DNA from 2 places in the Sporosarcina sp. 6E9 genome. Region 1 is predicted to be linked to the other one. Evidence: a T-box and tRNA genes for the amino acid it is inferred to sense, from the RefSeq annotation. Region 1 holds a T-box; the other holds one or more tRNA genes.

Region 1 (20,070 bases):
ATTGGTTGAAGGTGAAAGGGAAAAGCTCCTACGTTTACGTGAAACGCTACAAGAGCGCGTTATTGGGCAAGACGATGCCGTTCAACTTGTAACTGAAGCTGTATGGCGAGCACGTGCAGGCATTCAAGATCCCAATAAACCCATTGGCTCATTCCTGTTTCTTGGCCCAACGGGGGTAGGGAAGACGGAGCTCGCGAAAACGTTAGCCGCGACATTATTTGATTCGGAAGATCATTTCATTCGCATTGATATGTCTGAATATATGGAGAAACATAGTGTTTCTCGACTTGTCGGCGCACCCCCTGGATATATTGGTTATGAAGAAGGCGGACAATTAACGGAAGCTGTTCGACGCAATCCTTATTCAGTTGTGCTATTAGATGAAATTGAAAAAGCGCATCCAGATGTGGCTAATATACTTCTACAAGTGCTTGATGATGGCCGCATTACAGACAGCCAAGGAAGGCTAGTCAATTTCACAAATACGGTTATCATAATGACTTCAAATATTGGCTCATCCTATTTGTTACATGGATTAGCGGATACTGAAAACCATGCCGCTGAAGATCTTGTCATGGCTGAGTTAAGAAATCATTTCAAGCCAGAGCTATTGAACCGAATGGATGACATTATTATTTTTCATTCATTAACTGGTAATGCATTTAAGCGAATTGCAGGGAAAATGATTGAAGACCTCGTAATGAGACTTGACGAGCAAGAAGTGACGATGAAATACGAAGAAGCGGTTTTGGATTGGATTGTCGAAGAAGGGACAGATGCGGATTTCGGCGCACGCCCATTGAAACGATTTATCCAAAGGCATGTCGAGACTGTCGTCGCGCGTGAATTAATCAAAGGCGACATTGGCCCGAACGGAGAATTTCTACTTACGATGGCCGACGGTGAACTCGTTGTAAAAAAACAATAGAACTAAAAAGCAGCTATGGCGTATTTCTCCATAGCTGCTTTTTTAAAATCAATTATCCGAAATAGGTCCTTCTGGCATTGATTCACCAACAAGAATGACTAAAACTCCTACAACTGCTGCTATAATTATACCCGCTTCAAAATTGAATGGAACGTTTGCAATCGCTCCAACAACATAATTAAGCAACGTAACTAAAGCGAATGCCCATACAAAAGTTAAAATGAATCTCAATTTAGCTCACCTCTACATTACTATTTCCTCAAACAATCATACCATAGGCTTGACAGTTGGGAAACAATTATTCAATTAATATAAAGTTTATTTTGGCGAATTGGTGTCGGCCTGTTGTAAAAATCATTCGAATCTCTTATGATTAATACCAGGTACTAATATTAGATGATAAAGAACGGAGGATATTTTTATGAATGCAGGTTTATTAGGAGTAGGAAAATACGTTCCGTCACATATATTAACAAACGCGGATCTTGAAAAACGAATGGATACATCCGATGAATGGATTCGTACTATGACAGGTATTGAGGAAAGAAGAATTGCTGCCGATGATATGGATACATCACATATGGCATACAACGCGGCGGTCAATGCGATAGAAAATTCCGGGGTAAGCCCAGATGACATCGGGTTAATACTTGTCGCCACAGTTACACCGGATCGTCCTTTTCCATCCGTTTCGACGATGCTACAAGAACAGTTAGGCGCTAAAAACGCAGCTGCAATGGATATTTCCGCGGCATGCGCGGGCTTTATGTATGGTTTGGTGACTGCGAAACAGTTTGTTGAATCAAGCACATACGATTACGTGCTCGTCGTTGGTGTTGAGAAATTATCCAAAATAACGGATTGGGATGATCGGAATACAGCTGTCCTATTTGGCGACGGTGCAGGCGCAGCGGTTGTTGGAAAAGTAAGTGAAGGTCGCGGAATTTTATCTTTCGAACTAGGTGCAGATGGGTCGGGCGGTAAACATCTTTATCAAGATGAAAAGCTGATTATGAACGGCCGTGAAGTATTTAAATTTGCAGTACGTCAAATGGGGCAGTCTGCATTGAATGTAATCGAGAAGGCTGGCTTGGGTAAAGACGATGTTGATTATTTAATCCCACATCAGGCTAATATTAGAATCATGGAAGCCTCACGTGAACGACTCGGCTTACCAATTGAGAAAATGTCGAAAACGATTCAGAAATACGGAAATACATCTGCTGCATCAATTCCGATTTCACTTGTCGATGATCTTGAAGAGGGTAAAGTTAAAGACGATGATGTTATCGTCTTCGTTGGTTTCGGTGGAGGATTAACTTGGGGCGCAATTTGTATGCGTTGGGGTAAATAATCGTTCTGAATGCTAATATTAAGAACTGCATTTATACTGAATAATAAGCTATATATTTCGTAAAGGAGAGTTTTAAAACATGACTAAAAGACGTGTAGTTATTACGGGAATTGGCGCTATCTCACCGGTAGGGAATACAGCTGAAGAATCTTGGGAAGCTGTTATTAATGGTAAATCAGGTGTTGGACCGCTGACTAGACTAGACAGTGATCAGTTCCCCGTTAAAGTAGCCGCAGAAGTAAAAGATTTTAATATTGAAGACTATATTGAGCGTAAAGAAGCGCGGAAAATGGACCGTTTCACTCACTACGCGCTTGCAGCATCGATTATGGCAATGAAAGACGCTGGTTTAGAAGAGCTTGATGAAGAACTTAAACTTCGTACAGGCGTATGGATTGGATCAGGAATCGGCGGCATGGAGACACATGAACAGCAGTTTTTAACATTCCAAGAAAGAGGCTATCGCCGTGTAAGTCCTTTCTTTGTACCAATGATGATTCCGGATATGGCTTCTGGTCAGGTTTCGATTCATTTTGGCGCGAAAGGGATTAACTCTTGTACAGTAACTGCTTGTGCATCTGGAACGAATTCGATTGGCGATGCATTCGAGGTGATTCGACGTGGGGATGCAGACGTTATGATTTCAGGTGGTGCTGAAGCGCCAATTACAACGATGTCTGTCGCTGGATTTTGTGCAAACAAAGCACTGTCCTTAAATCCCGATCCAACTCAAGCATCTCGTCCTTTCGATGCCGAACGTGACGGCTTCGTAATCGGTGAAGGTGCGGGAATCGTTATCCTTGAAGAATACGAACATGCAGTCAAGCGTGGAGCGAAAATTTACGCGGAACTTATCGGATACGGCTCAACTGGGGATGCGCATCATATTACAGCTCCAGCTCCAGAAGGCGAAGGTGCGGCACGTGCGATGAGGCAGGCAATAGAAGAAGGAGAGATTTCTCCAGATAAAATCGACTATATTAATGCGCACGGTACAAGTACACCTTATAACGACCAGTTTGAGACGATGGCGGCGAAAACCGTTTTCGGTGACCATGCCTACAAACTTGCGATAAGCTCTACGAAATCGATGACAGGACATCTTCTAGGAGCAGCTGGCGGTCTTGAAGCAATCTTTACAGTCAAAGCACTTCAAGAAGGCATTCTACCACCAACAATGAACTATGTGAATGCTGATCCAGAATGTGACCTGGATGTCGTACCAAACGAAGCACGAAAAGCTAATATCGAATACGCGATGAGCAACTCACTTGGTTTCGGCGGACATAACGCGACACTAATTTTCAAGAAAATATAAAATACAAAAAACGAGTTATTCGATATCGAATAACTCGTTTTTTTATGTTCATTGAATCGTATCCAACAGTCTATATGCTTCTTCTGTGGTAGTTACTGCTAGTAGCTCATTTCTAAAAGTGTCATCCATTAATTTCCGCGAAAGCATTTGTAAGATTTTCAAATGTGCATCGCCGGCACTTTTTTCGGGTACAGCAATCATAAATATTATTTTGGCGTCTGTACCATCAATACTGTTCCAATCAACGCCGGCCTGTTGAAGTCCGAAAACGACGGCAGGACGTTTAACGGCATTGGATTTACCATGCGGAATTGCGATATTTGCACCAATACCTGTCGAACTTTGCGCTTCACGGTTAAAGATGGCTTCTCTGAAAGTCTCTTTTGTATCAAGTACACCGTTAGCATCTAACTTGTTTATTAATTCGTCAATGATGTCATCACGCGTTGTTCCTTGTAAGTTCACATCGATTAAATGTTCATTTGTAATATCTGTTAATTTACGAATCTCACCTTCAGTAGTCGTAGCTTCTGGTGTCACTTCAACATTCTCTTGTGTGTGTGTATCGCCAGCTACTGCAACCGCTGGCTCGAAAGAAACATCTTTCTTTAAAAAGTTTACCATGAATGCCGTTACGAATACCCCGACTGCCGCAGCGATGAAAAACATAACTACATTGTCAACGGCACCAAGAACAGCAACGATTGGTCCGCCGTGAGCAACCTTATTACCAACTTGTCCGATCATCGCAATAACTGCCCCGACCATAGAACCAACCATAATACTTGGAATAACCCGAAGTGGATCTTGTGCGGCAAAGGGAATAGCACCTTCGGTAATCCCGAACAAGCCCATTGTAAACGAGGCTTTTCCTGCTTCTTGTTCCGCTTCACGGTATTTCTTTTTGTTTAAAAATGTTGCAACACCCATGCCGATTGGCGGAATACAAATCGCTACAGCAATGGGTCCCATAATGCCATAATTACCTTCGACAATCATAGCTGCACCGAAGAGGAAGGCAACCTTGTTAAATGGGCCGCCCATATCAAATGAAATCATTGCACCAAGTATAAGTGCAAGTAAAATGGAGCTTGTTCCTTGCATTCCGGCGAGCCAAGTCGTTAACGCCTCAAAAATTCCCGCAACAGGTGCACCGATAATGTAAATGAAAGCTAGTCCAACTATGAGTGAAGCAAAAACCGGGATAATAATAATGGGCATTATGGGTTGTAGCGCCCTTGGAACTTTAATGTTTTTTATAAAGAGCGCAACATAACCCGCCAAGAAACCAGCGATAATTCCGCCGATAAATCCTGCGCCAGCCTCACTACCGTAAAAACTCCCATTGGCAGCGATAAATCCACCGATAAGACCGGGCGCTAGTCCTGGTCTGTCCGCAATACTAACAGCGATAAATCCGGCTAAAATTGGAATCATAAAGGTGAATGCAGTGCCACCTAGGCTTTCAACTGTTTTCCAAACCGAATCTTCAGGGATCACAATCCCGCCAGGCGTTTGCTCTCCACCTAAAGTTAACGCAATCGCAATAAGTAAACCGCCGACAACTATAAACGGTATCATATAGGAAACGCCGTTCATTAAGTGACGATAGATTGGATTTTGCTTGGAACCGTGATCTTCTTGAGAACTTGAAGTTGCGCGTTTACCGGGTTTGTAAACAGGCACTTCACCTGATTTAAATTGGTTGATCAATTCTTTTGGGCGGCGAATTCCATCTTGCACCCCTGTAATGATCACTTTTTTTCCAGCAAATCGTTCTTTATCGATTGTTCTATCAGCAGCAATAATAATTCCGTCTGCTTCTTCAATGTCGCAATCTGTAAGTGCATTTTCAACGCCTGTCGATCCTTGTGTTTCTACTTTTATATCGATGCCAAGCTCTTTACCGGCTTTTTCCAAGTTCTCGGCTGCCATAAACGTATGGGCAATTCCGACTGGACAAGCAGTTACAGCTAGTATTTTCATTTGAACGTCCTCCTTATAGTTACTATGGTTCAACTCTGTCCATATTATATACCCGAATAAGGAAGTAAATAGCTATACTTTTACCGAAACTTCCGGTAAAACACCGTTATTGTGTCAAACTTTTTATAAAAGCGGACGTATTTTTTTGTTGGATTAATTCTTTTACGAGTTCGTCTTGTTCACTTAAAAATGATAATTCATTAAAAAGGCTTTTGGTTACTTTGGTTTCTTCATCAACAACAGCCAGTAAAAATACAAGGGAAACTTTATCTACTCCCCATTCAATTGGCTGTTTCAAAATAGCTACAGCAATACCTGAGTGTAGAATGCCAGATGGATTGCCATGTGGTATCGCAATCGAGGATCCAATTGAAGTCGCTGACGTTCTTTCTCTTAAAACAGCCGTGTGTATGAATTCTTCTTGGACATAACCTCGCTTATATAAGGCGGTAGCTAGCATTTCCACGACTTCATACCGATGTTCTAGATCAATCTGTAAGAAGATAGAGTTTTCATCAATAAAATGAAGCAAAGTAGCATACGCATGTTGTTCGACACTTGCCGGCCCGTCCATGTTAATAAAAGTTTGTAAACGGTCCTGGTCATCTAAATTAAATAAAGGTGAAATAACAATATGCCGAATTGGCATGTCTGGTAACTCAATTGTAGAGATAATAAGGTCCAAGTCATCCGACAAGTAGTTATGTAAATCAGCTTTGCTGATACACTGTACAATTCTTAAATCAGGTAGTTGGCGCTCAACTTTTGATCTTAATAAATTAGACATGCCAATTCCAAGGTGACAAACAATAATTGCGCGTTTTCTCTGTAAAGTTATTTGTTTTTGACGTTCCACCGATGCTTGGAAATGAAGGACAATGTAAGCTACTTCATCTTCAAGTAATATCACCTGGAATAATTCATCAGATTTTTTCAGTGCTAAAATGACCATGCTGAACATATAGGGATACTTATTTTTAATTTCCGTTAGTAATGGGTTTTTAATAGGTAGTTGGTAAGAAAGTCGATTTAGCACTGGTTGTAAGTGAATCATAAGCCCTTGGAATAATGTATGATCACTTGTAAAATCAGTTTTTGTTAACTGCGACATCTCGGTTATTAGTTCAGTGACTAATGTTACGAGAAATGGATTGTTTGTTTCGCCCTCTGTTAGTTTTTTTCCGCTTATTAAGTGCCAGGCTAAGTAAGTTACTTCACTTTCAGGAATTCGGAGCGTGAAAAAAGATTCGATTTCCTTCACCAATTGCTGTGCTTGTTTATATTCCACCCGATTCGTAATGTTTGAATCTTGTCCAGGTAGTGAAATCGGGCTTTTTTGTTTAATTCGCTTAATCGCAATGATTATATGGATGACTAACCTATCAAAAGTTTCATCCGTAAAAACAAACCCGCGCTTTTTAATTATGGATGTTACAAAATTTACTTCATGCTCAGGAAATAGCCGAATAATGGATTGCTGTTCGTGACTATAGGTGGTAACAAGCTGGGCAATTGCGCTACGCCTTTTTGCTTCTTCAGCAATAAGAAACACCCCGACATTCTGTTTTGCTTCTAAAGTAATTTCAAACGGACGAAGCCACCCGGCAATTAATTCTAAATCTTTTTTTATGCTTGTTCTATTTGTAAAGTGCTGTTCAGAAAAGTGTTGCAGTGTCAAGGGATTGACAGCTGTTAAAAGCTCAAAAGTCATGTCAAATATTCGTTCATCAGTTGGTTTCTCACGATTTTTCTGTAATATTGTTAACAATCGGAGTCGGTCTTCTTTTTTCCCAAGTAAAAAAACACCGTAACCTGGTTTTCGGTTGAGTTGAATATTGGAATGTTTGTTAAAAAGATCCGCTGCATATTTCAAGTCATTACGAATTGTTTTTTCTGAGCAGTTTAGTTTCTGTGCCAAGTCATCTACTAGAAGATAGCGCTCTTGGCTAGTTAACAATATATTTATTAATTCAAATTGACGTACATTCATTCATTTCGCCTCTTTAGTTGAAAAATAATCTCCAGTTGTTCTACTTACGAGTATCGTTATTATACCAATGAATACATGACAACTGTATAATTTGGAACAGCATTAGAAAATCCATCGCACATTTCTTTTGAAGAGTAGTTCAAAGTGTGATAAAGATGTAAATGGTGAAAGGATGATTATTTATGAAACAACCATTATTTTTAGAACCGGTATTTCAAGAACGAATATGGGGAGGCTCTGCTTTGAAAGAGCAATTCGGTTACGACACCCCATCAGATAAGACTGGCGAGTGTTGGGCAATTTCTGCACACCCAAACGGGCCATCCATTGTGAAGAATGGTGAATTTGCAGGTCAAACGTTAATTGAACTTTGGGATGAACAACCGGCGTTATTCGGAAGTCATCAGACAGAAGTATTTCCGCTGTTAACAAAAATTTTGGATGCGAATACGAATTTATCTGTTCAAGTTCATCCAGACGATGCGTACGCCAACTTACATGAAAATGGCGAGCTTGGAAAGACCGAGTGCTGGTATATTATCGATTGTGAAGCGGACGCGGAAATCATTTTTGGGCATAATGCCAAGACTAAAGCAGAATTTACTGAGCTGATTAAAAAAGGTGAATGGAATTCTTTACTGCGAAATGTGAAAATTAAACCAGGTGATTTTTTCTACGTGCCAAGCGGAACGATTCATGCGTTGGGTCAAGGAACAGTCGTACTAGAAACACAGCAAAGTTCTGATACAACTTATCGTTTGTATGATTACGACCGAGTTGATCAAGAGGGGCAATTACGTGAATTACATATCGATAAATCGATTGCTGTTTCTACAATTCCCCATAACGACGCTGTAACAACTCCAGAGCAAAGCACTATTTTAGGCGCAAAGATTACAAAGTTTGTTGAAGCAGAGTATTTCACTGTGTATAAATGGGATATCGACGGAACAGCAAATTTCAACTTTAGCCCATTTCTATTGGCAAGTGTCATTGACGGAACGGGCGCCTTAACGATAGGCAATGAATCATACCCGCTTAAAAAGGGTGATCATTTTATCATTCCAGCAAATGCCGGTGATTTTCAGATTGAAGGCAAAGCAACGCTAATTGTTTCGCATATTTAATACGAAAAAGGCAACTCCGCAAATTCCGGAAGTTGCCTTATTTTTATCATTGTCCCTGTACTCGTCTAAAGTGGTGTTACTTGTTCATATAGTGATAGAAAACGTAAAGGGCGATGCGTTATTACACGTGTATTTTTATTTCTCATTAGTTATGGACTACTTGTCGTCAGCATTTCGCATGTCATACTTTATTTTAATTATAGATCGCTTGGTTATGAATGGAGCCAAGTTTTTTATTTTATTTTTCGGACAGCCGATTTTGCATTGTTGGTAATTTCAGCAATTACGCTCACAATTACCGTTGCCTACCGAGGCCCATCGCGTTCTCCATTTTTTTCAGAGTAGCCGATGCAATCGCATTGGCTCTTTCTGCTCCGTCATCTAAAATGCTGTCGAGCTTTGGAGATTCAAGTAAATCATAATACTTTTCTTGGATTGGCGTTAAATGATTGACGACGACTTCTGCTACGCCTGCTTTGAAATCACCATATCTAAGTCCATCATATTTTGAAACGACGTCATCGATTGATAAACCACTTAGGGCAGATTCAATCGTCAATAGATTGGCGACTCCCGGTTTATTTTCTTCATCGAATCGAACGATTCCTTCTGAATCAGTCACTGCACTTTTAATCTTTTTCTCGATTTGTTTAGGCGTGTCGAGTAAGGAAATGGTCGCTCTGTTATTTGGATCGGATTTACTCATTTTCTTCAACGGATCTTGAAGCGATTTTATGCGAGCACCATGTTTTGGAATGCGAATTTCCGGTACTTTTAATGTTTCTCCATAGCGATTATTAAAACGCTCGGCAAGATCACGTGTTAGTTCCAAATGCTGAGTTTGATCATCGCCGACAGGCACAATATCTGTATTATAAAGAAGGATATCGGCAGCCATGAGTGGCGGATACGTGAGTAGTGCAGAAGAAACTCCTTCCTGCCCGTCTGACTTATCTTTAAACTGGGTCATTCGCTCAAGTTCACCAATATAGGATAAGCATTGCATTATCCATCCCGCTTGTGCATGGGCAGGGACTTCTGACTGAATAAATAAGATGGCTTTTTCTGGATCGATGCCGCTCGCGATATAAAGAGCCGCCAGTGAACGAATCGTTTTACTTAATTCTTTAGGATCTTGTTGCACAGTGATTGCATGTTGGTCGACGATGCAAAACAAACAATCATATTCATATTGCAACTCTGTGAATTGGCGGAACGCCCCAATATAATTCCCGATTGTAACTGTTCCTGTAGGTTGTACGCCTGAAAAAATTGTTTTCATTTAAATTCCTCCTCATAATAAAAAGACATCAGGGAAGAATGCAATTCCATTCTTCCTAAGTGAAGAATGTAGTTTCATTCTTCCTTATCATCCCAAATTAAAGGGACGACTGATGTCTTTTTCAACCGCGGTACCACCCAAATTGCCCTAAGGCCTCTCAAAGCTCCTTAACGCGGAGATACGTGACTGACTAGTAAAAAGGTCAATAAATAATTGAACTTTTATTCGTCCGCCAAGCTCAGGAGCCCATTTCACCTCGTGCAGTTATCTGTTTTCACCACCACAGACTCTCTGGGAAGCTAACCCGAGGTTACTTTTTCCTTCAATGCCGATCATTTTCAAGTTATACTCATTATATTCTAAATATGAGCAGAAAGCAAGACTATGCTTATGGCCTAGCCTGCACTTGACCCTTGTCAGAGCTGTACGGGCACCATGTGATTTTGTTCTTTAACACTTTCATTTATGTCGACTTCTTGCTAAACTAGGAGGATAAGATAGGATGGTGTCGAAATCGAAATGAAGATATTGAAATGGGCGCTCGTATTAGTACTTGCTGCGGGAATTGCGATTCCGTCAGGTGTACATGCCGCGGGAAAAAGCAAAGTAGAAAACTTTTCAGAAATGACATATGGTTTCGAAAGCTATGATGAACAACTTGTTGCATCTTCCACATTGTTTCGGTATGACTCAGGGCTAACATTTGACTATCCTGATGCAATTCGAGGCGTATATGTAACCGGACATTCAGCTGGTGGGGCAAGATTTGAAACTTTGGTTAATTTAATGGAGACAACGGATTTAAATGCGATGGTTATCGATATCAAAGATGATTATGGCAACATTACATATGTTCCTGAGGATGACTCGCCGTTGAAAGGCTTGGACATCGGAAAGCCTTATATTAAAAATCCGCGTGCCATGTTAGAAGAAATGGAAGAGAAGCAAATTTATCCAATCGGACGAATTGTCGTTTTTAAAGACAGTGTATTGGCAGAAAAGCGACCTGAGTTATCATTTGTCGATAATGGTGAGGTTTGGAAAAATGGTCGAAAAGAAGCTTTTGTGAATCCCTTTATGAAAGAAGTTTGGGATCATAATATTGAAATTGCGATTGAAGCAGCGAAAATGGGATTCCAAGAAATTCAATTTGATTATGTCCGTTTTCCCGAGGGTTTTGAAAAACGCCATGAATCACTAGCATATGATTTCGAGGATTATAAAGACTCTGAACTTGACCCTGTTCAACGACGTGTAGAGGCAGTAACTGATTTCGTTGCCTATGCTCGCGAAAGGTTGAAACCTTATGGCGTTAAAGTTTCTGTCGATATATTTGGTTATGCTGCAACGCTTGCAGAAGCTCCTGGAATTGGTCAAAACTTCTCGAAAATATCCGAAAATGTGGATGTCATTTCATCGATGATTTACCCAAGTCACTGGACATCATACTTTGGCGTTTCAAAACCGGATACAGAACCGTATAAAATTGTCTCTGAGTATTCAAAAGTAGAGAATAAAGTTCTTGACGCACTTGAAAACAGGCCGATTTCTAGGCCGTGGATTCAAGACTTTAGCGCACCATGGCTCGGCGCAGGAAACTATTTGAATTACGGAAAAAAAGAAGTGGAAGCGCAAATTAAAGCTTTGAAAGACAATGGTATTGATGAGTACTTGCTCTGGAATGCAGGAAACCGATATACATCGGGCGTCAACTATAAACAATAAGTGAAAAAAAGGAAGCACATCGCTGTGTTTCCTTTTTTGTTTCTGCAATACCATTCCGTATAAAAGCCCTATACTAATTGAAGTTTCATTTTATGGAACCTTTTAAGGGTTCATACGTATTAATAGTAGGACAAACTGTATTTTCAATGAATTGAAGCTAAATGAGAAAATGAAATTATGAAAAACACATGTTTATTTTTCCGAGTCGTGGGTATACCATTATATAAGAGTTGAAAGTCAGCGACAAGTCATGAAAAACCTCATTATATTGCGGAATTGTGACAAGTTGTTTATAAAAAGCAAGTAATTTTGAAAAAGTGTTTTATTCATTAATAAAGTTGTGTATAATAATAGATAGGAGTTTAGTTTAAAATAATTCTAATTTAGTTTCATTTTAAATAAGTGCAAATAGAACGAGCCGATTTGAAAGGAAGGGTTTGCGTATGATGGTCACATTATTCACTTCGCCAAGCTGTACGTCATGCAGAAAAGCAAAAGCATGGTTGGAGGAACATGAAATTCCGTATACAGAACGAAACATCTTTTCAGAGCCTTTGAATATTGATGAGATAAAAGAAATTCTTCGAATGACAGAAGATGGTACCGATGAAATTATCTCAACAAGATCAAAAATCTATCAAAAACTTAATGTCGATGTGGAAAGTCTTCCATTACAACGACTCTACGAATTGATTCAAGAGCATCCGGGTCTGTTAAGACGACCAATCATTCTTGATGAAAAAAGGCTTCAAGTAGGATATAATGAAGATGAAATCCGTCGTTTCCTACCAAGAAAAGTTAGGGCCTATCAGCTGCTTGAAGCGCGGCGCATGGTCAACTAAGTGAAAGTTATTAAAAGCTGATAGGGGGACATTGAAAAATGCCGTTCACCTATCAGCTTTTGTCTTTCCCTTGCTTTCCCGACGGGTGTTAATTACAATGGCTTTTACTATCAAAATGTATTGATCTGTGGTTAAACCCTTACAAATCTTGCCGCATGGTCATATAATGAATATAAGCATTGTAGGATTATTTCATTCTTTGACAGGGGAATATTTACAAAACCTATTTTATAGGGAGGGGGAGATAAAGATGGAAATAGAACGGATAAATGAAAATACTGTTAAATTTTTTCTTTCATATATGGATATCGAGGAACGTGGGTTTACCCGTGAAGAGGTATGGTATAACCGGGAAAAGAGTGAAGAGCTTTTCTGGGATATGATGGATGAGATTAATGATGAAGCAGAATTCGAGGCGGAAGGCCCGTTATGGATTCAAGTTCATGCGAAGAAAAATGGCATAGAAGTGACGGTTACACGTGCGAATACGGCCGATGGTCAACTTGGTGAATCCCCGTTTGGTTCAGATGCTGAACATGATGTCTTTCATGATATCGGTGGGGGAAGCTTTCAGTCTATGGAAGACATATTAAGTGCTACGGAAAATAACGTGGAATGGATGGAAAACACGTTTGAATTTAATGAGTTCGAAAATGTTATTCAACTTGCCAGTCGGATGCGCCACTATGAAGCGAAGACATCACTCTACTCTTATAACAACAAATACTATCTACATGTTGTATTTGATTCGGAACAGATGGATGATAAAGAAAAAACAAATATGTTTAGTGTACTATCTGAATTCGGAGTTCCTACTAAGACAACAATCCATCTTCTTGAAGAATATGGCCATATAATTGTTGAATCTGATGTTTTTACGCAAATAACAAAGTACTTTTGATCAAAGAAAATAAATTGCCGCAGCAACTTATAAAAGGTTGTTGCTTTTTTTTGTTCTCATTTGCAAATTAGCATATAGTTTCGTAATATTATGAAAAGGAGCGTGGTTTTTATATTGACTGCAAAAACTGAAGATGGAACAATTATTACCCTTTCAACCAAAATGCGAAGAGAACAATTAAGAGAATGGCGAAACTCGAATTTGTTTTATTGTCCTGGATGCAATGATACTGTGCATTTAAAAGTGGGCGACATAGTAATCCCGCATTTTGCTCATAAAAAAGACAAGTCCTGTTCAGCATCGTTCTCAGAAGGCGAATCGAAAGAACACCTTCAAGGTAAACATGATCTATTCACCTTTTTTGAAAGAATTGGCGTGGAAGTTAAATTAGAACCCTATTTCAATGATTTAGCACAGCGACCTGATCTTCTCGTAACAAACAACACTGGACAAATTCCAATTGAGTTTCAATGTAGCGCTATACCAATCAAACATATTAAGTCAAGAACAGCCGGATATAAAAAAGCGGGTATGGCTCCGATTTGGATCTTACACACGCCTAGAAAAATAATGGCACTCCCCCAAGGTGTCGGTATATTTCAGCTTTCTGAATTTGAAAAAAGTTTTTTAACTGAAACCTTTCCCAAAGGTATTAATTTCCTCACGTATAACCCTCAGTTTGAACGTTTCCATTATTTCAGTAGCCTTCTTCATATAGCAGGTAGACGATATATTGGTTTACACCGAACACTCCCTATCAAGAAACAAATCTTTCCATTCGCTCAACCAAAAAATCCAAATGAAGATGAACTTCAAAACTATGCTACGCTTTTTTTGGCTATGCGTAAAAAGTTTCTGCGAAATCGAATCTTGCATAATCGAAAAGGTGTGAATGATCCATTTCTTCGTAATTGTTATGAACTTAGAATACTACCATCCGAACTTCCGTTATGGATTGGAATTCCCGTCACCCATATAAATCCATTTCGAGAACATCCTTGCGAATGGCAATTAGCATTCGTTCATTTTTTGCATAGTGAGAAATTGACTGTTCATACTATATGTGATGATTTCATATGTAGCTTTGTTAAAAATTTTCAAGGTCCAATAGATACCCAGTTAATCGCATGTATGAACTATCGTGATTTTTTACTGTCGTTGAATATGGAGTCGTTGGATAACATTGCGAACTTTGAAGAAAGGCAATTTATAGAACTACTTTCGCACAAATTCCTTGCAAAGTGAAATGAATATTGAGAAAATGAAAGTTGTTCGTTACTCGAAGTAACGACTAAAGGGGGAAGAAATATGTCGAATGACCAAAAGAATAAAGTATTAACTCGAGACGAAGTAAATGTTGAAGAAACTTGGCGATTAGAAGATATTTTTGCTTCTGACAGTGCCTGGGAACAAGAATATAAAGAAGTTGATGCATTATCTAATAAAGCGGAGTCGTTTAAAGGAAAGCTTGAAGACGGAGCGGATGCTTTATTTGATGCGCTCAAGTACCGTGATGAACTTTCGGAAAAACTACGTCGTTTATATGTGTATTCCCATTTGAAATCAGACCAAGACACGACAAATAGTTTCTATCAAGCAATGGATGGTCGTATCAAAACGCTTTTCGTAAAAGTATCCACTGCACTTTCTTATTTCTTGCCGGAACTCTTATCAATTGATGAAGAAAAACTCAATGCTTGGGTTGAAGAGCATGAGGGGCTTCGTTTGTATAAGCAGGAATTTGAAGAAGTCAATAAGCAACGTCCACATGTATTGCCAGCAGAACAAGAAGCACTTCTGGCACAACTCTCAGAAGTTACAGGTCAATCTTCAGAGACATTCAGCATGTTAAACAATGCGGATCTAAAATTTCCTAAAGTGAAAAATGAAGACGGCGAAGAAGTTGAATTATCGCATGGCCGTTATATCGGATTCTTAGAAAGTGGCGATCCACGCGTTCGTGAAGAAGCATTTAAAGCGATGTATTCGACCTACGATAAGTATTCAAATACTTTTGCCTCAACACTTTCAGGAAATATTAAACGAGATAATGTGAACGCGCGTATCCGGAATTATGCCAATGCCCGAGAAGCCGCCATGTCAAATAATCACATACCAGAGCAAGTATACGATAATCTTGTAAAAACGATTAATGATAATGTTCATTTATTACAAAGGTATGTAGCACTACGTAAAAAAGTTTTCGAACTAGATGAGCTTCATATGTGGGATTTGTTTGCGCCGCTAGTTAAAGACGTAGACATTAAATATTCGTATGAAGAAGCCGCCCAGACAATGATGGAGAGCTTTCACCCATTAGGTGAGGAATATACGTCCATTGTCAAAGAGGGCCTTGACAATCGATGGGTAGACGTTCGAGAAAACGTTGGAAAACGTTCGGGTGCTTATTCATCAGGAGCCTATGGAACAAACCCATATATTTTAATGAACTGGCAAGATAATGTTAGTAACTTATTTACACTCGCTCATGAGTTTGGCCATAGTGTACACAGTTATTATTCACGTAAACATCAACCATTTATCTACAGTGGTTATTCAATATTTGTCGCTGAAGTTGCATCAACAGTGAACGAAGCGATTTTAAACGATCATTTATTGAAAACGACTGAAGATGAACAACAACGAATTTATTTGTTAAATAATTGGTTGGATGGTTTCCGGGGAACTGTTTTCCGTCAAACAATGTTTGCAGAATTTGAACATTTAATTCACGAATTGGATCAACAAGGTGTCGCGTTAACTGCTGAAAAGCTTACAGAAGAATATTACTTATTGAATAAAAAGTACTTTGGTGATGATTTAGTTGTCGATGAGGAAATCGGCGTAGAGTGGGCTAGAATTCCACATTTCTATTATAATTATTATGTTTATCAATACGCAACGGGTTATAGTGCAGCTGTTTCATTAAGCAATCAAATCTTAACGGAAGGCGAGCCTGCTGTCGAACGATATATTAACAACTTCTTGAAAGCAGGGTCATCTGACTATCCAATCGAAGTGCTTAAAAAGGCTGGAGTCGATATGACGAGTTCAGCGCCAATTGAAGAAGCATGCCGCGTCTTCGAAGAGAAGTTAAACGAACTCGAATCACTTTTATTAAAATAAGAAAAAACGAGAAGAAATCCATTCATTTATTGAAATGGATTTCTTCTCATTTTTGTTGATCTTAAACATCATTTGTGACAATCTTGTTAAATCGATTGTGAAATGTTGATGTATCTATTATTTCATGATAAAGTAAGGATGTGAAATAAATCACATATCAAACATACACCCCTTTTGTTTGAACGTGAACATTTCTCCCATTCCCTTTTATAAAAGAGCATCCACTCCCCCCCAGGTGTTGGATGCTCTTTTCGTTTTGCAGATTAACAAATCAAAAAAGAGCTGACCGATTTAAAACGGTCAGCTCTTTTTGATTAATAACATTTTTGTCGCCATAATGTTGTTTCGTTAAACGCTATACGTTGCACATGTTGTTGTAAAAGTCGCTTTTTTAGTTCGCGTTCTGCAGACTTTTCGGTAATGTCGTAAATACTGGCGATTTCCTTTGTCGTAAGTGTATCAAATCGACTAAATAGGGTCTCAAGTGGAGGAGGGCAGTCCGGTATAATGGTTTGACCAATAAGCTCCTCGAGAATTTGAACATATATTTCATATTCATATATGCCACTCACTTTTAATCCTTCATCTTCGATATTTGAATTGAAAAATACGAAAGTAGGTGCGTGTTCGACTTCCATTTCTTGCGCCATGAAAAAATCAATTTGCAATGAGCGATGCACATTTTTTGAAGTGAAATCGCGTATGAATTCATTCACGTCTAAATGGAGTAGCTCTGCGATTTCAACGAGTACTGAAAATGATGTGACATTTCGAGATTTCAAATACGAGTATTCAAATAGCTTTGAAATGAAACGTTGTCCTGCTCGTTTTCCTTGAAATTCTGCGGCTTTAATTGCAATTGAAGGAAACGATGGGTGTGATTTCTCACAAGATTCATAGGAACTATCATTGATTGTACAAGTTAAATTCATCGTTGGTAGAGATGTGCGCAATATAATTCTTAAAGTAAAATACTTTTCGTAGGCAACTTGTAATTTACGTAGTATAGGTTGCAGACCCCAACATTCACTGCATGTCGGATCGATAAAAACATATAATTCAATCGGCCTAGTCAATAAGGATGGATTCAACGGGTTTTCCATCATAGGACGCGAAATCACGAATTATCCCCCTTATTCACCATGTGTCTAGCAGTTAATGCTAGACGCTTATAATAGAATTCACGTAATTGTCCATCGAGTCCGACTTCATCCATTGCCTCAGACATACACGCCAACCAAGCATCAGCACGTACAGGAGTGATTGGAAAAGGATTATGACGTGCTTTCATCATTGGGTGTCCATGTTCATCACTATATAAATTAGGTCCGCCTAAGTATTGAGTTTGAAATTGTTTTTGTTTTCGAGCAGTTTCCGTTAAGTCATCCGGGAAAATAGAGTGTAAATCAGGATGAACGGCCACTTTTTCATAAAATAAATCGATTAGCTCTGATAATTTCTCTTCGCCAATCATTTCATATGGAATCAAAGGTTTACGGGTCATTTTTGATTTATCTCCTTTGCTCTGACTGTATTGATATTCTACCAACGCTTGAGGACTTTCACAAATAAACCGCTCTTTATAGAAGTAAAAGTTCTCCTAAGTTCTTGTGAAAAGTCCTATATTTCGAACTGCAAGACTGGGCGCCATATGATAGACTAAACTTATTGATTGATGAAGGGAAGATTTTTATGCGCACTGAAATTCATATTAATAGCGGGACTCAAAACGGTCCAGTGATCACCTTTCCGATAAGTGATGAAATAAAAGCAACAACTTTAATTCCTTCAGGGAAAATGATTACAGATTCTGAAAAAATGTCGTTTGTCTACTTGTTGGACGAAGAAGAAGAATATGGTCAACTTCATTTTGAACGAGCAGTATGGCCGTTGTTAGTCGATTCAATAAAACTCGATACAAACCCAGTAATAATCTTTGATGGAAATACCATTTCCTTAACTGGATTTATCGAAGAGTTGACGATGTTGATATATAATATTGAAGGAAATAATAATTACGGGGAAGCTTTTACCTCGGCAGTAGAATCAGCTTTTGAAGAAATATTGAAGCGTACTATATAAACGGGGGAGGTAATTGAAATGCCGCAGTGGAATAAATTTCTAGAACCATACAAACAAGCTGTCGATGAATTGAAGATTAAGCTTAAAGGGATTCGTTCACAATATGAGTTAGAGGATATCCATACACCTGTGGAGTTTGTAACCGGCAGAGTGAAACCACGCGCGAGTATTTATGACAAAACCCTTGAAAAAGGAATTCCATTTGAACCTTCCGACGAATTAGCGACTGAACTGCCAGATATTGCTGGCTTGCGAATCATGTGTCAATTTGTTGGCGATATTCAATCAGTTGTTGAAATTTTACGCCAGCGAAATGATCTTGAAGTTATAGAGGAACGCGATTATATTTCAAATAAAAAGGCAAGTGGCTATCGCTCATACCATGTCATTATTAATTATCCTGTTCAAACGATTCAAGGAGAGAAAACTATTTTAGCTGAAATCCAAATTCGGACATTAGCCATGAACTTTTGGGCATCTATCGAACATTCATTAAATTATAAATATGAAAGCGAGCTTCCTGATGAAATCAGCATTCGTTTAGAACGCGCTGCGGAGGCTGCCTTTCGGTTAGATGAAGAAATGTCACTTATCCGAGATGAAATTCAAGATGCACAACAATACTTTAGTACATACAAAGAAGATCCAACCAGGGGATTCGACAATCAAGATCAGAATGCGAGGCGAAAAAAATGAGATTTTGGATACAATCGAGAAATGACGAATTATCAAATCGTCTTTTACTTGAGGCGAAGGATTATTTACTTGGTTTCGGCCTTATCTTTGACGAAGACGAGCCCGATATTGTTCTATCGATTGGTGGTGATGGAACGTTGCTGCATGCTTTCCATAAATACAGTCATCGGTTAAAGAAAACCGCATTTGTCGGGATACATACCGGCCATTTGGGTTTTTATGCTGATTGGAAGCCGTCTGAAATTGAGAAGCTTGTGATTAGCATAGCTAGAAAAGAATATGACGTAATTGAATATCCACTATTGGACGTAACGATTAATTATCAAGGCGATAGAGAAAGTTTGCATTATTTAGCCCTTAACGAATCATCGGTAAAATCTCCTGATGTCACATTAGTGATGGATGTTTTATTGAACGATAAACATTTTGAACGTTTCCGGGGGGACGGGCTCTGTATGTCTACACCATCCGGCTCGACCGCCTATAGCAAATCCAACGGTGGCGCATTGGTTCACCCGTCATTACCTTCGATGCAGCTAACGGAAATGGCTTCCATTAATAACCGTGTGTTTCGTACTGTTGGTTCTCCGCTAGTATTGCCAGATCATCATAAATGTATATTGAAACCAGTAAATGGACCTGATTTCATGGTAACAGTGGATCATCTGCAATTACTACACGAAGACGTCAAGTCAATCGAATATGAAGTATCA
Region 2 (11,685 bases), on a different contig from region 1:
TGATCGAGGACTTAACCTATTCAAGTTAAAAGGGTTTGATTGACCCTGATTTGTGAACAATAACGTACTTTTTATCCAGTTTTGAGCGAATAAAGTTAAAAACTTTGAAAAAACGCTTGAAATATTTAGTAGGTTTGATATAATAAGTCTTGTCGTGTTAAATAAGTCTAGTGGCGATAGCGAAGAGGTCACACCCGTTCCCATACCGAACACGGAAGTTAAGCTCTTCAGCGCCGATGGTAGTTGGGGGCTTCCCCCTGCAAGAGTAGGACGTTGCTAGGCTGCTGTTTTGCAATATAATACTAAATGCATAACACACTAATGATTAGTATTATTCCGCAGTAGCTCAGTGGTAGAGCAATCGGCTGTTAACCGATCGGTCGTAGGTTCGAATCCTACCTGCGGAGCCAATTGGAGAGCTGTCCGAGTGGCCGAAGGAGCACGATTGGAAATCGTGTAGGCGGTTTGCGCTGTCTCAAGGGTTCAAATCCCTTGCTCTCCGCCAGTTTATATTTCATACATAAGGCTCCAATTCCCAAACATTATCATCTAGGCCCCTTGGTCAAGCGGTTAAGACACCGCCCTTTCACGGCGGTATCACGGGTTCGAATCCCGTAGGGGTCATTAAAGTAATTTTAACGGAGGATTAGCTCAGCTGGGAGAGCACCTGCCTTACAAGCAGGGGGTCGGCGGTTCGAGCCCGTCATCCTCCACCATAAACTTTAAACACATTCAACATTATTTACAAAGTAGATGCTATATTATTGTCGCGAGGTGGAGCAAATCGCATAACAAAGAATGCGATTAACACCGACAGCGCAGCGTAAGGTGTCAAACATACTCAATGCGTATATTTACAAAGTAGTTCCTATATTATTGTCGCGGGGTGGAGCAGTGGTAGCTCGTCGGGCTCATAATCCGAAGGTCACAGGTTCAAATCCTGTCCCCGCAACCAAAATGGTCCCGTGGTGTAGCGGTTAACATGCCTGCCTGTCACGCAGGAGATCGCGGGTTCGATTCCCGTCGGGACCGCCATTTATATATTTAATAAGCAACACATATTTTGCATGGCTCAGTAGCTCAGTCGGTAGAGCAAAGGACTGAAAATCCTTGTGTCGGCGGTTCGATTCCGTCCTGAGCCACCATTATTTCAGTAAAAACATTTATATTGGTGGGGTAGCGAAGTGGCTAAACGCGGCGGACTGTAAATCCGCTCCCTCAGGGTTCGGCGGTTCGAATCCGTCCCCCACCACCATTTTTACCGAATCATTAGTAAAAGTTATTAACTTAGGGGTATAGTTTAATGGTAGAATCAAGGTCTCCAAAACCTTTGGTGTGGGTTCGAATCCTACTACCCCTGTTGTCTTTAAAAAATATTAGTATGGCGGCTGTGGCGAAGTGGTTAACGCATCGGATTGTGATTCCGACATTCGGGGGTTCAATTCCCCTCAGCCGCCCCATTTAAATAGTAACTACCATTATGGCGGTTGTGGCGAAGTGGTTAACGCATCGGATTGTGATTCCGACACTCGGGGGTTCAATTCCCCTCAACCGCCCTTTTTGTTTTTGGGGTATAGCCAAGCGGTAAGGCAACGGACTTTGACTCCGTTATTCGTTGGTTCGAATCCAGCTACCCCAGTTTTTTTGCGGAAGTAGTTCAGCGGTAGAATACGACCTTGCCAAGGTCGGGGTCGCGGGTTCGAATCCCGTCTTCCGCTCCAATTATACAATGGCGGCATAGCCAAGCGGTAAGGCACGGGTCTGCAACACCCTTACCACCGGTTCGATTCCGGTTGCCGCCTCCAATTTGATTTTATTCGTTTATTATATATCTTTTCTTCGCCCGAGTGGTGGAATGGCAGACACGTCGCACTCAAAATGCGATGCCGCGAGGCGTGCCGGTTCAAGTCCGGCCTCGGGTATATCCTGGTATTTTTCGATTATGTTAAGTATGACCTAAAGCATCTACAAACGTTGTTAAAACAACATTTGTAGATGCTTTTTGTTTTGGTTGAATATTAGGGAGTACGATGTGCTTGTAAAGTATTCACACAAGTTCTGCCCAAATATTAAAGGTCGAAGTCATTTTGAGAAACTATGGATCATCTAATATATAGTTTTTTTATAAAAAGAGAGGGTAAGGTATACCTAGAAGGAGATATAGATGGGTTTTTACAAAACACATAAGAAGGAAATCACTACACTCCAGCCGATTTTACAAATACTGGGAAAGATTAAACTTGAATATGCCGTACAAGAGCCACAGTGGGCGCATGTCATTCTGGATATTAGGCCAAGTAGATTTTCTACTGGGCTACTTAAATACAATTCTTCACACTTTGAAATCGAAGTGGATTTGATTAAAAGCGTAATCTTAATGAAGACCGAAGAAAGTGATACCGAGATAAAGCTTGCGAATGGAAAGTCGATTAGCTAATACTATCAAGAAATTATCGATAATGCGACTGCTGCAGGACTTACGCTATCTATTCATACAAAACCTCAGGAGGTGGAGACGAAAACGCAGTTTGAAGAAGATGTTGAGCATCACCACTATAACGAAGATGTTGCCAGACAGATTCTCAAATGGTTCCAGTTTGCTTGGGATATCGAGCAGCATTTTATTGCACCGTTTAGACAAAGAAAGGTATATCCAGGTCTTTTCTGGGGGACTTTTGACGTTTCATGCATCATTATTTATAATGAATTGGAATCTTTTCCGGATGACTGTAGAGTAATTGAACGGGCTGCTTTTGATGAGCATATGATAGAGTTTGGTTTCTGGCTTGGCGATGACCAGTTTGAACATCCGACTTTCTTTACACTCCCATATCCGCCGGGAAGTTACTTCAGTCCCAAACTGGCTGAATATTTTTTTGAAATTAAAGATGGCATCAATCAAGCTAAAGCTGACGAAGTCATTCGCTTCATGCAGAAAGTCTTTTGATTATTTGAAGTGGTAAAATACCGCTCACAGCTTCGTGGAATTGAAAATGGAGAAAAATAAAAAAGGTCTTACATAAAAAAATGTTAGCTTTCACAAAATGTATTATGATAATAGTCAGTTATATACTAGTTTCAAGGATGAAAATCGATATTATTTAGAAAATGATGAGAAACAATTAACTGCCGAAATTACTTTTACTCAGCCTAATAATGATCTCTTTATTATTCATCATACGAGAGCACGTGAAGGAAATAAAAAGATAATATCTTTATGTCCTTTTGCCAAATTAGAATTTGAAAAGAAAAAAGAATATGCTGATGTGTGGAAGTGTTAATTAAGTAAATTCGTATATTTTCTATTACATAATTGATGAAAGCATATAGATAAAATAGAGTCTGATTCTTTATTTAGGTAAGGATCAGACTTTATTAATATTCACTTGGAGCTACATCCTAGATATGAGGGAAGTAGGTTTATTTATCATTTATCTTCAATTGGGGAAAGTTAAAGATGGGTACCTTAATATAGTATTCATCAATTGGTCATCATATAGCTACATAACAGAATATAAAGGCTTAAGATAACGCTTCGAAATAGAAAGTAAACTGAAGTGTTGACAAATGAAATGAATCTATGTTATATTTACCTTGAATTCGAGATGTATTGATTCAAGATAACTTAAAGGTAGAAAAGAAACAGTTAATCATAAAATGAGTCTAAAAGAATTAAGTTTTGATAAAAAAATTTTAAGCTAATGTAACTTGAATTCGAGGTATATTTATTTACATTAAATATTAGGAGGAATTATAATGAATCACTTAAAAGGAATACACCACGTAACAGCTATAACAAGTAGTGCAGAAAAGAATTATGAATTTTTCACATATGTATTAGGAATGCGCCTCGTCAAGAAAACAGTCAATCAGGACGATATCCAAACATATCACTTATTCTTCGCGGATGACAAAGGCTCTGCTGGTACGGATATGACTTTCTTTGATTTCCCTGGTATTCCAAAAGGAACACATGGAACGAATGAGATTTATAAAACTGCTTTCCGTGTGCCAACAGATGCTGCACTTGATTACTGGATAAAGCGTTTTGATAAGTACGAAGTGAAACATAATGGGATTGAAGAAGTTTTCGGAAAGAAAACTATTTCATTTGTTGACTTTGATGATCAACAATATATGTTGATTTCTGATGAATTTAACAAAGGAATTGAGTCAGGTACACCTTGGCAGAATGGTCCAGTACCTTTGGAGTTTGCCATTACAGGTTTAGGACCTATTCATATTCGTATTGGAGATTTCGACAATTTTAAAGTGGTATTGGAAGAAGTCATGTTAATGCGTGAAATCGCAAGTGAAGGATCGTTCCATTTATTTGAAGTCGGTGAAGGTGGAAATGGTGCTCAAGTAATTGTAGAAGATAATGTGAGCATGCCACCTGGCAGACAAGGATATGGTACAGTGCATCACGCAGCTTTCCGCGTAGAAGATACAAAAGTATTATATGAATGGATTGAACATATGGAAGCAGCTGGTTTCGGTACTTCAGGATATGTTGATCGGTTCTTCTTCGAATCTTTATATGCACGGGTCGCACCTGGTATCCTTTTTGAATGGGCAACAGATGGTCCAGGCTTTATGGGAGACGAACCTTATGAAACAGTAGGGGAAATCTTATCACTGCCGCCATTCCTTGAAGGGAAACGTGAACAAATCGAGGCAGCAGTGAGACCGATTGACACAGTGCGTAGCACACTTGAAATTGAAAAAGAGTATTTGTAAGAAACTAAACTGATAAAATTTGAGCAATATAGGGGCTGAATCTATTGATTTCGATTGATCCAATAAAAAATAGTGAGCGAGATAATTATAAACTTCTCATCGGTTCTATAATTCCAAGACCTATTGCCTTTGTGACTACCCAATCTAAGGAAGGTATTGTCAACGGGGCACCATTTAGCTATTTCAACATTGTTTCATCAAACCCGCCAATGGTTTCTCTAGCTATTCAAAGACCTACTGGCGAACTAAAAGATACTGCTCGAAACATTTATGATAATGATCAATTTGTTGTGCATATTGTGGATGATGAGAATGTAGCGAAAATCAACAAAACGGCTGCTTCATTACCTGCAACAGAAAGTGAAGTTGAATTGGCTGATTTAACACTCGTACAAAGTGAAGATATTTCTGTTCCAGGCGTGAAGGAAGCAAAGGTTCGCATGGAATGTAAACTTGTACAAGCAATTCCTCTTGGTGGAGATGGACCTGGTAGTGATTTATTTATAGGGGAAGTAACTCGCTTTCACATTGATGAAGAAATTTATGAAAACGGACGAATTGATCCGAGAGGTTTAAATGCGATTAGTCGTTTAGCTGGCTCTAGTTATGCAGCAATTGGTGATATATTTTCAATTGATAGACCAAAGTAACCATGGTTAATAATCAAAAAAGACACAACTTCGGTTGTGTCTTTTTGATTTTACAGTTAGGATTGGTATTTTTCCTTACTCGGTTAATTATTCTTTTATTACAATCGTTGGGTGATCTTCTTGTAAAACATAGGACTGAACATCGCCACCACTAATTTCTGTAAACATATTGCCGGCAGCAGTTGTTAATTCGAGTGCTTCAGCCTCATTCATGGATGGACGTAGGAAGAATGCGTGCAGGGAATTGGTCGTTTCTTCTGTCACCGCAGTGCGAGCAGAATCGACATAAGGGCTTCCAAAGGGACCTTCGTCGTCTGATAGGATTAGCATTTTCTCTAAAGAATTAAAACGGCCATTCAATCCGTCATACCCACTTTCTTTAGTTCCAACGGTGAGCGTGACGTTTCCTTTGATTTTATCTACATCATAAATTCCGACTGGAATTTGATATTGTAATGAAAAGAAATTATTTAAATCCACAGCGGAGTGAAACGGGCTCAAATAGTTCTGCTTCGCAATGCGCCGCATAAGGGCTTCAGTTGAATGGCGATGGCGACTTGGATTTGCGCCGAATAATTTCCAGACTTCGCGCCATTCCTTAATGCCGAGAAAATCGGTCACTGGTTTGTCGTCAAGGTCGAAAAAAAGAAGTTCTTGAAATAATTGTAAGCGACCTTTTAGCATTTGAGGAGATTCTGCAACGGTAACTTTGGTATAATGGTTAAGGCCCAATTTAAAGGTAGGTACGATTTCCAAAACTGCAGGATCTAAATTTAACTTCAATGTCATCACCCTTTATTTAATATATGTTAATTTTACCATAGAGGAGGTGTTTTCAAATGAATACACTCGAATTACAACAAGAAGTCATAAATTATGCCCATTCAATCGGTATCGATAAAATTGGTTTTACGACAGCCGCCCCGTTCCGTGAATTGAAAAATCGTTTGGTTCGTCAACAGGAACTCGGTTATCAATCGGGCTTTGAGGAAAAGGATTTGGATAAGCGGACGGAACCCGCGCTTCTCCTTGACCAAGCGGAGAGCATCATTTCGATTGCCATCGCTTATCCATCCCGGATGGAAAACTCGCCTAGAGGGAAAAAGGGGGAACGCCGTGGCATTTTTTGTCGTGCTTCATGGGGAACAGATTACCATATTGTTCTGCGCGAGCGGTTAAAGCTACTGGAGGCGTTTATCCTTCAACATGCGCCTTCTGCAAGACTCCGTTCAATGGTGGATACGGGTGAACTAGCTGATAGGGCAGTAGCTGAACGTGCGGGCATCGGTTGGTCTGCAAAAAATTGTTCGATTATAACACCTGAGTTTGGTTCTTATGTTTATCTTGGGGAAATGATTACGAATATCCCGTTCGCACCGGATCAGCCGATGGAGGATGAGTGTGGGGATTGTACGCTTTGTTTAGATGCTTGTCCGACAGGAGCGCTCATACAAGGCGGGCAACTTGATGCACAGCGTTGTATTGCTTTTCTTACACAAACGAAAACGCCTATACCGGAAGAGTTCCGTGATAAAATCGGAAATCGTGTGTATGGCTGTGACACTTGCCAAACTGTTTGTCCTAAGAATCGAAAAAAACACAACTTGCATCAACGCGCTTTTCATCCTGATCCAGAACTAGCAAAACCACTTTTACAACCAATCCTTCGTTTATCAAATCGTCAGTTTAAAGAACGATTTGGACATGTTTCAGGCTCTTGGCGCGGTAAAAATCCAATTCAACGAAATGCAATCATTGGATTGGCACACTTTAAAGAAGAGTCATCAGTGCCTGAGCTTATTGAGATGTTGTTAAATGATCAACGACCGATGATGCGGGGGACGATTGCCTGGGCGTTAGGGGAAATTGGAACAGAGAAGAGTTATGAGGGCATTTGCCAAGCACTTGAAACTGAAGAAGATCCATCAGTAATTGCTGAGTTGCAAAAAGCGATTGATAATAGAAAGATTAAAAATCCACAGAGTTAAGGAAGTGCTGAAATGGCAATACATGTCGCATTATTTGAACCAGCAATCCCGGCAAATACGGGAAACATTGCAAGAACTTGCGCCGGAACCGGAGTTAAGCTTCATCTTATTAAACCACTTGGGTTTTCAACAGAAGATAAAATGTTGAAAAGAGCGGGGCTAGACTACTGGAGTCATGTTGATGTATCTTACCATGATGGAATTTATGAGATGTTTGATCAGTATCCAGAGGCACAATTTTACTTCATTACGAAGTTTGGAAAAAAGCCGTATACATCCTTTGATTACTCAGATACTTCAACGGATATATTCTTTGTGTTTGGCAAAGAAACGACGGGTCTACCTGATGAAATTATTAAAGAGAATGAGGAGCGCTGTCTTCGCATTCCAATGAATGATCATATTCGCGCACTAAATTTATCGAACACTGCAGCTATTTTAGTTTATGAAGCATTGCGTCAACAATCATTTCCAAATTTACATTAAAAAAATGGGACCGCCAATTTGGCGAGTCCCATTTGTTCATGTAGGCTGATGACCTTTTTTAGACTTTTGTTTCGTACCAGGCTTGTCCTCGTATCCGCCAGTAAGGATTGCAGATAGGAATGCAAAGCATACACCTAAAACAAGAATTAGATTCATTTGTTCGCCTAACCATGTAAAGAAAGTTTCCATTGAATGTACCTCCTGTTAAGTCAGTTTATTCTTCTTTAAGTATACCCTATATTAATGAAAATTCAAATCCCCAGTAAGTTATTAATGTGGCAAAAATAGTAACTGATACAAAAAGAGTACCGCAAAAATGTATAACAGGACTGGAACTTCTCTCCATTTACCTTTCACCACTTTTAGTAATGGATAAGAAATAAATCCGAGTGCAATCCCAGTGGCGATGCTCGATGTGAGCGGCATTGTTAAAATAATGAGAAACGCGGGAAATGCTTCGTCAAACGAATCCCAGTCAATTTCTTTCACAACGCCTATCATCAAGCTACCGACAATAATTAATGCAGGCGCGGTAATTGCTGATACGCCAGATAAAGTACTAACCAAAGGTCCGAAAAATGCTGCGACCATAAATAAAATCCCGACCGTTAATGTCGTCAACCCAGTTCGGCCACCTACAGCTACACCCGATGAGGATTCTATGTAAGCAGTTGTAGGACTAGTTCCGAACATAGCGCCAACAGATGATGCAACAGAGTCAGCGAGCAGGGCGTGGCGTGCACGCGGTAATGTGTTCCCTCTCATAAGTCCAGCTTGCTTGGCCACGCCAATCATTGTTCCAGTTGTATCAAACAGGGTAACAATTAAGAATGCGAACACGACACCGTATAGTCCGTGAGAGATGACATCGTTTAATGCAGTAGCGGGATTCCAAACAAGAATGCCTTGGGGCAATGATGGTACTTGCCACAAGCTGCTTTTGAACGCTAGTTGACCCGTAAAGACTGCTAAAACTCCTGTCAGAATCATACCAATAAAGATTGACCCATAAACATTCAATGTCATGAGGACGACAGTGACCAGAAGTCCAAACAATGCCAACAATACTGGGGGAGAAGTGAGGTCTCCTAATTGAACGAGGTTTGATTCGTGACTAGTGACAATCCCCGAAAGTTTTAAGCCAATAAAAGCAATGAATAGTCCAATACCAGCAGTGATTCCGTGCTTTAAGTTTTCAGGTATGGATTTAATCAGTTTTTCCCTGAAAGGTGTCAATGATAAAATAACGAATAAAATCCCGGCGATAAAAACCGCGGAGAATGCAGTCATGTAATCTAACTTTCCATCTGAAGCCAAGACAACAGAAGTGAAATAAGCATTCAAACCCATTCCAGGCGCAATCGCGATTGGGTAATTGGCGAACAGTGCCATCCAGAGTGTACCGACTGCCGACGCAATAATTGTCGCGAGAAACACTTGGTCGAAGGGGACGCCTGCATCAGCGAGTATTATCGGGTTAACTATGATTATATATGCCATGGTTAGAAAAGTTGTCATACCGGCAAGGATTTCAGTTTTTGCAGTTGTTTGTTGATCTTTTAAATGAAACATAATAATTCTCCTTTCAAAACACGAACGATTTTAAGTCCGTTATCAATAGTATTCGTTTTTTATCGTAATTTCAAGTGAAAATGTAATTCATAGTCAAAAAGATTTCTCGCTTGTATAATAAGGGCGTGTAAATAAAGGGGAGGGATATTTAGTGAGTATATATAAGGAAACGAAATTACTCGCAAATGGGATCGAAATGCCGCGAATGGGACTTGGTGTTTATAAGATGCAAAATCCCGAAGAAACGGTTGAAGCAATTCAGCATGCGCTGAAAACAGGGTACCGTGCAGTTGATACGGCAGCAGTTTATGGAAATGAAAAAGAAACTGGAGAAGCGATTCGCCATTCGGGTATTCCAAGAGAAGATTTATTCATAACCTCTAAAGTTTGGAATACAGATCAAGGATACGATGAAACATTGCGTGCATTTGAAGCTTCACTTGAAAGGTTGGAACTCGATTATTTGGATTTGTATTTAACGCATTGGCCAGTCAAAGAAAGCTATGTCGAGACGTATAAAGCGATTGAACGGTTATATGATGAAAAACTAATCCGTTCAACGGGTGTTTCGAATCATCATATCCACCATCTGGAAAAAGTTTTTGCAAAAGCGAATATTCGTCCGATGGTCAATCAAGTTGAAGTTCATCCAAGATTGTCACAAGAACCTTTACGACAATTTTGTGCTGAAAATAATATTGCGGTTACTTCTTGGTCGCCATTGGCAAGAGGCGGGGAATTGCTAGCTAATGGGTTGCTCAAGAGCATAGGAAGTAAATATGGAAAAACGTCTGCCCAAGTAATTATTCGTTGGCATTTACAAAATGATTTAATCGTTATACCTAAATCGGTCACACCGAAGCGGATTGATGAAAATATCAATGTTGCTGATTTTGTATTAACTGAAGAAGAGATGGAAAAAATTAATACACTAAACTTAAATGAGCGTGTTGGATCAAACCCGGAAGACTTTTAAAAATGAAAAATGCCTGGGAGAAAAAATTCTCCAGGCATTTTTTTATTGTTCAATCGTTACTTTTTCCATTGTAAATGGATGAATGAAAGATAATCCAGTAGCAGTTAGTCGGAACTCGCCGTCGGTTGTTCGACTACCGTCGTATAGCGTGTCTCCAACTACGGGATGTCCGAGATGGGCAAGATGAACACGAATTTGATGTGTGCGCCCAGTTTCAAGCTCTGCTTCCACGATTGTTGAATCTGGTTTACGCTCAATTACACGAAAATGTGTTACTGCTGATTGACCAGAAAGCGAAACAATACGTTTTGCAGGATGATGACGATCCCGTCCGATTGGAAGTTTAATGGTTCCTTTTGGTCTTTTTAGCTGACCGTCTACTTCCGCCTGATATTTTCGAACGATATCATTGCGTTCAATCATTCGATCAAAAAGAGCCTTTGCAATCGGATGCTTCGCGATGAGGAGTACCCCGGAAGTTCCTTTATCGAGGCGATGGATATGCTCTGCGTAATCTCCGCCCTGATTGGAAATGTACGCCATTACGAAGTTCATCAAAGTACCGCTTTGCCCCGGACCATCTGGGTGAGTCGTAATTCCAGCGGGTTTATTAACCGCAAGAATATGTTCATCTTCAAACAGGATCTGTAGTCCCTTTTCTTCTGGTAAGTAAGTTGAACGCGCATCGGGAACGGTGAAAGTCAATTCAGTACCTAAGGGAAGAGGCGTTCGCCAATCGATTGGTTCGCCATCAGTTCCAGTTACACTTTTAGCCATACGCATATGGTGCACTGTCTTTTTTCCGGCTTGCCATTGTTCACGTAGAAGATATTCAATCGTTGAACTTTCTTCAGTCGTTGTATATTTAAATGAACTCATTAAATTTCATCCTTCCAAAATAACTCACTCTGTTTCGTATTCAGTGAAAAATGCACGAATATTTTCTGCTGGTTGTCCTCCGACCATTCTTCCAACTTCTTTTCCATCTTTGAAGTGGATAAGCGTAGGTGTTGATTTGATGCCGTAAGATGAAGCTTGTGGACTGAATTCAAGTAAGTTGTACTGGTAAACAGTGACATCCATTTCTTTTGCGATTGGCATAAGAACAGGCGTCATTTCCATGCAGTACGGACATGTAGGACTGAAAAAGTAGGCTGTTACAGGTTCACCCGATTTAACTTTCTTGGCCAATTCATCAGGCAAGATAATATTATTATAGTTTTCGTTGCCAATTAGGTTAATGGTCGATGGATCTAATTTGTCCGTGCCGTAT

The links. The T-box of region 1 lies ahead of trpS (tryptophan--tRNA ligase). A T-box ahead of a tRNA ligase gene usually reads a tRNA of that ligase, here a tRNA-Trp.
Region 2: it encodes a tRNA-Trp, which carries the amino acid that the T-box ahead of trpS (tryptophan--tRNA ligase) is inferred to sense. The anticodon was not compared.

What each region holds. Positions count from the first base shown of each region.
Region 1 is NZ_JAGEMN010000001.1:1,647,666-1,667,735, reverse strand. Features, by position in the region: gene J4G36_RS08615 (ATP-dependent Clp protease ATP-binding subunit) at 1-928, shown strand, start outside; gene J4G36_RS08610 (DUF2929 family protein) at 977-1,159, opposite strand; gene J4G36_RS08605 (beta-ketoacyl-ACP synthase III) at 1,350-2,282, shown strand; gene fabF (beta-ketoacyl-ACP synthase II) at 2,362-3,600, shown strand; gene J4G36_RS08595 (PTS fructose transporter subunit IIABC) at 3,649-5,586, opposite strand; gene J4G36_RS08590 (BglG family transcription antiterminator) at 5,693-7,576, opposite strand; gene manA (mannose-6-phosphate isomerase, class I) at 7,759-8,703, shown strand; gene J4G36_RS18935 (YuzI family membrane protein) at 8,824-9,048, shown strand; gene trpS (tryptophan--tRNA ligase) at 8,999-9,985, opposite strand; T-box leader at 10,084-10,320, opposite strand; gene J4G36_RS08575 (putative glycoside hydrolase) at 10,505-11,710, shown strand; gene spxA (transcriptional regulator SpxA) at 12,157-12,552, shown strand; gene mecA (adaptor protein MecA) at 12,803-13,453, shown strand; gene J4G36_RS08560 (competence protein CoiA) at 13,568-14,698, shown strand; gene pepF (oligoendopeptidase F) at 14,762-16,579, shown strand; gene J4G36_RS08550 (DsbA family protein) at 16,894-17,700, opposite strand; gene J4G36_RS08545 (globin domain-containing protein) at 17,697-18,083, opposite strand; gene J4G36_RS08540 (UPF0738 family protein) at 18,272-18,661, shown strand; gene yjbM (GTP diphosphokinase) at 18,680-19,357, shown strand; gene J4G36_RS08530 (NAD kinase) at 19,354-20,070, shown strand, end outside.
Region 2 is NZ_JAGEMN010000004.1:185,645-197,329, reverse strand. Features, by position in the region: partial or broken rRNA gene J4G36_RS15510 (23S ribosomal RNA) at 1-19, shown strand, start outside; rRNA gene rrf (5S ribosomal RNA) at 167-282, shown strand; tRNA gene J4G36_RS15500 (tRNA-Asn) at 336-410, shown strand; tRNA gene J4G36_RS15495 (tRNA-Ser) at 414-505, shown strand; tRNA gene J4G36_RS15490 (tRNA-Glu) at 553-624, shown strand; tRNA gene J4G36_RS15485 (tRNA-Val) at 641-716, shown strand; tRNA gene J4G36_RS15480 (tRNA-Met) at 881-955, shown strand; tRNA gene J4G36_RS15475 (tRNA-Asp) at 960-1,035, shown strand; tRNA gene J4G36_RS15470 (tRNA-Phe) at 1,070-1,145, shown strand; tRNA gene J4G36_RS15465 (tRNA-Tyr) at 1,171-1,255, shown strand; tRNA gene J4G36_RS15460 (tRNA-Trp) at 1,290-1,360, shown strand; tRNA gene J4G36_RS15455 (tRNA-His) at 1,385-1,460, shown strand; tRNA gene J4G36_RS15450 (tRNA-His) at 1,484-1,556, shown strand; tRNA gene J4G36_RS15445 (tRNA-Gln) at 1,568-1,639, shown strand; tRNA gene J4G36_RS15440 (tRNA-Gly) at 1,647-1,721, shown strand; tRNA gene J4G36_RS15435 (tRNA-Cys) at 1,732-1,805, shown strand; tRNA gene J4G36_RS15430 (tRNA-Leu) at 1,842-1,922, shown strand; partial or broken gene J4G36_RS18580 (DUF5996 family protein) at 2,165-2,947, shown strand; gene J4G36_RS15415 (GNAT family N-acetyltransferase) at 3,045-3,281, shown strand; gene J4G36_RS15410 (ring-cleaving dioxygenase) at 3,757-4,740, shown strand; gene J4G36_RS15405 (flavin reductase family protein) at 4,785-5,390, shown strand; gene J4G36_RS15400 (B3/B4 domain-containing protein) at 5,478-6,173, opposite strand; gene queG (tRNA epoxyqueuosine(34) reductase QueG) at 6,230-7,378, shown strand; gene trmL (tRNA (uridine(34)/cytosine(34)/5-carboxymethylaminomethyluridine(34)-2'-O)-methyltransferase TrmL) at 7,391-7,864, shown strand; gene J4G36_RS15385 (hypothetical protein) at 7,901-8,053, opposite strand; gene J4G36_RS15380 (NCS2 family permease) at 8,135-9,436, opposite strand; gene J4G36_RS15375 (aldo/keto reductase) at 9,633-10,412, shown strand; gene J4G36_RS15370 (RluA family pseudouridine synthase) at 10,455-11,291, opposite strand; gene J4G36_RS15365 (thioredoxin family protein) at 11,316-11,685, opposite strand, start outside.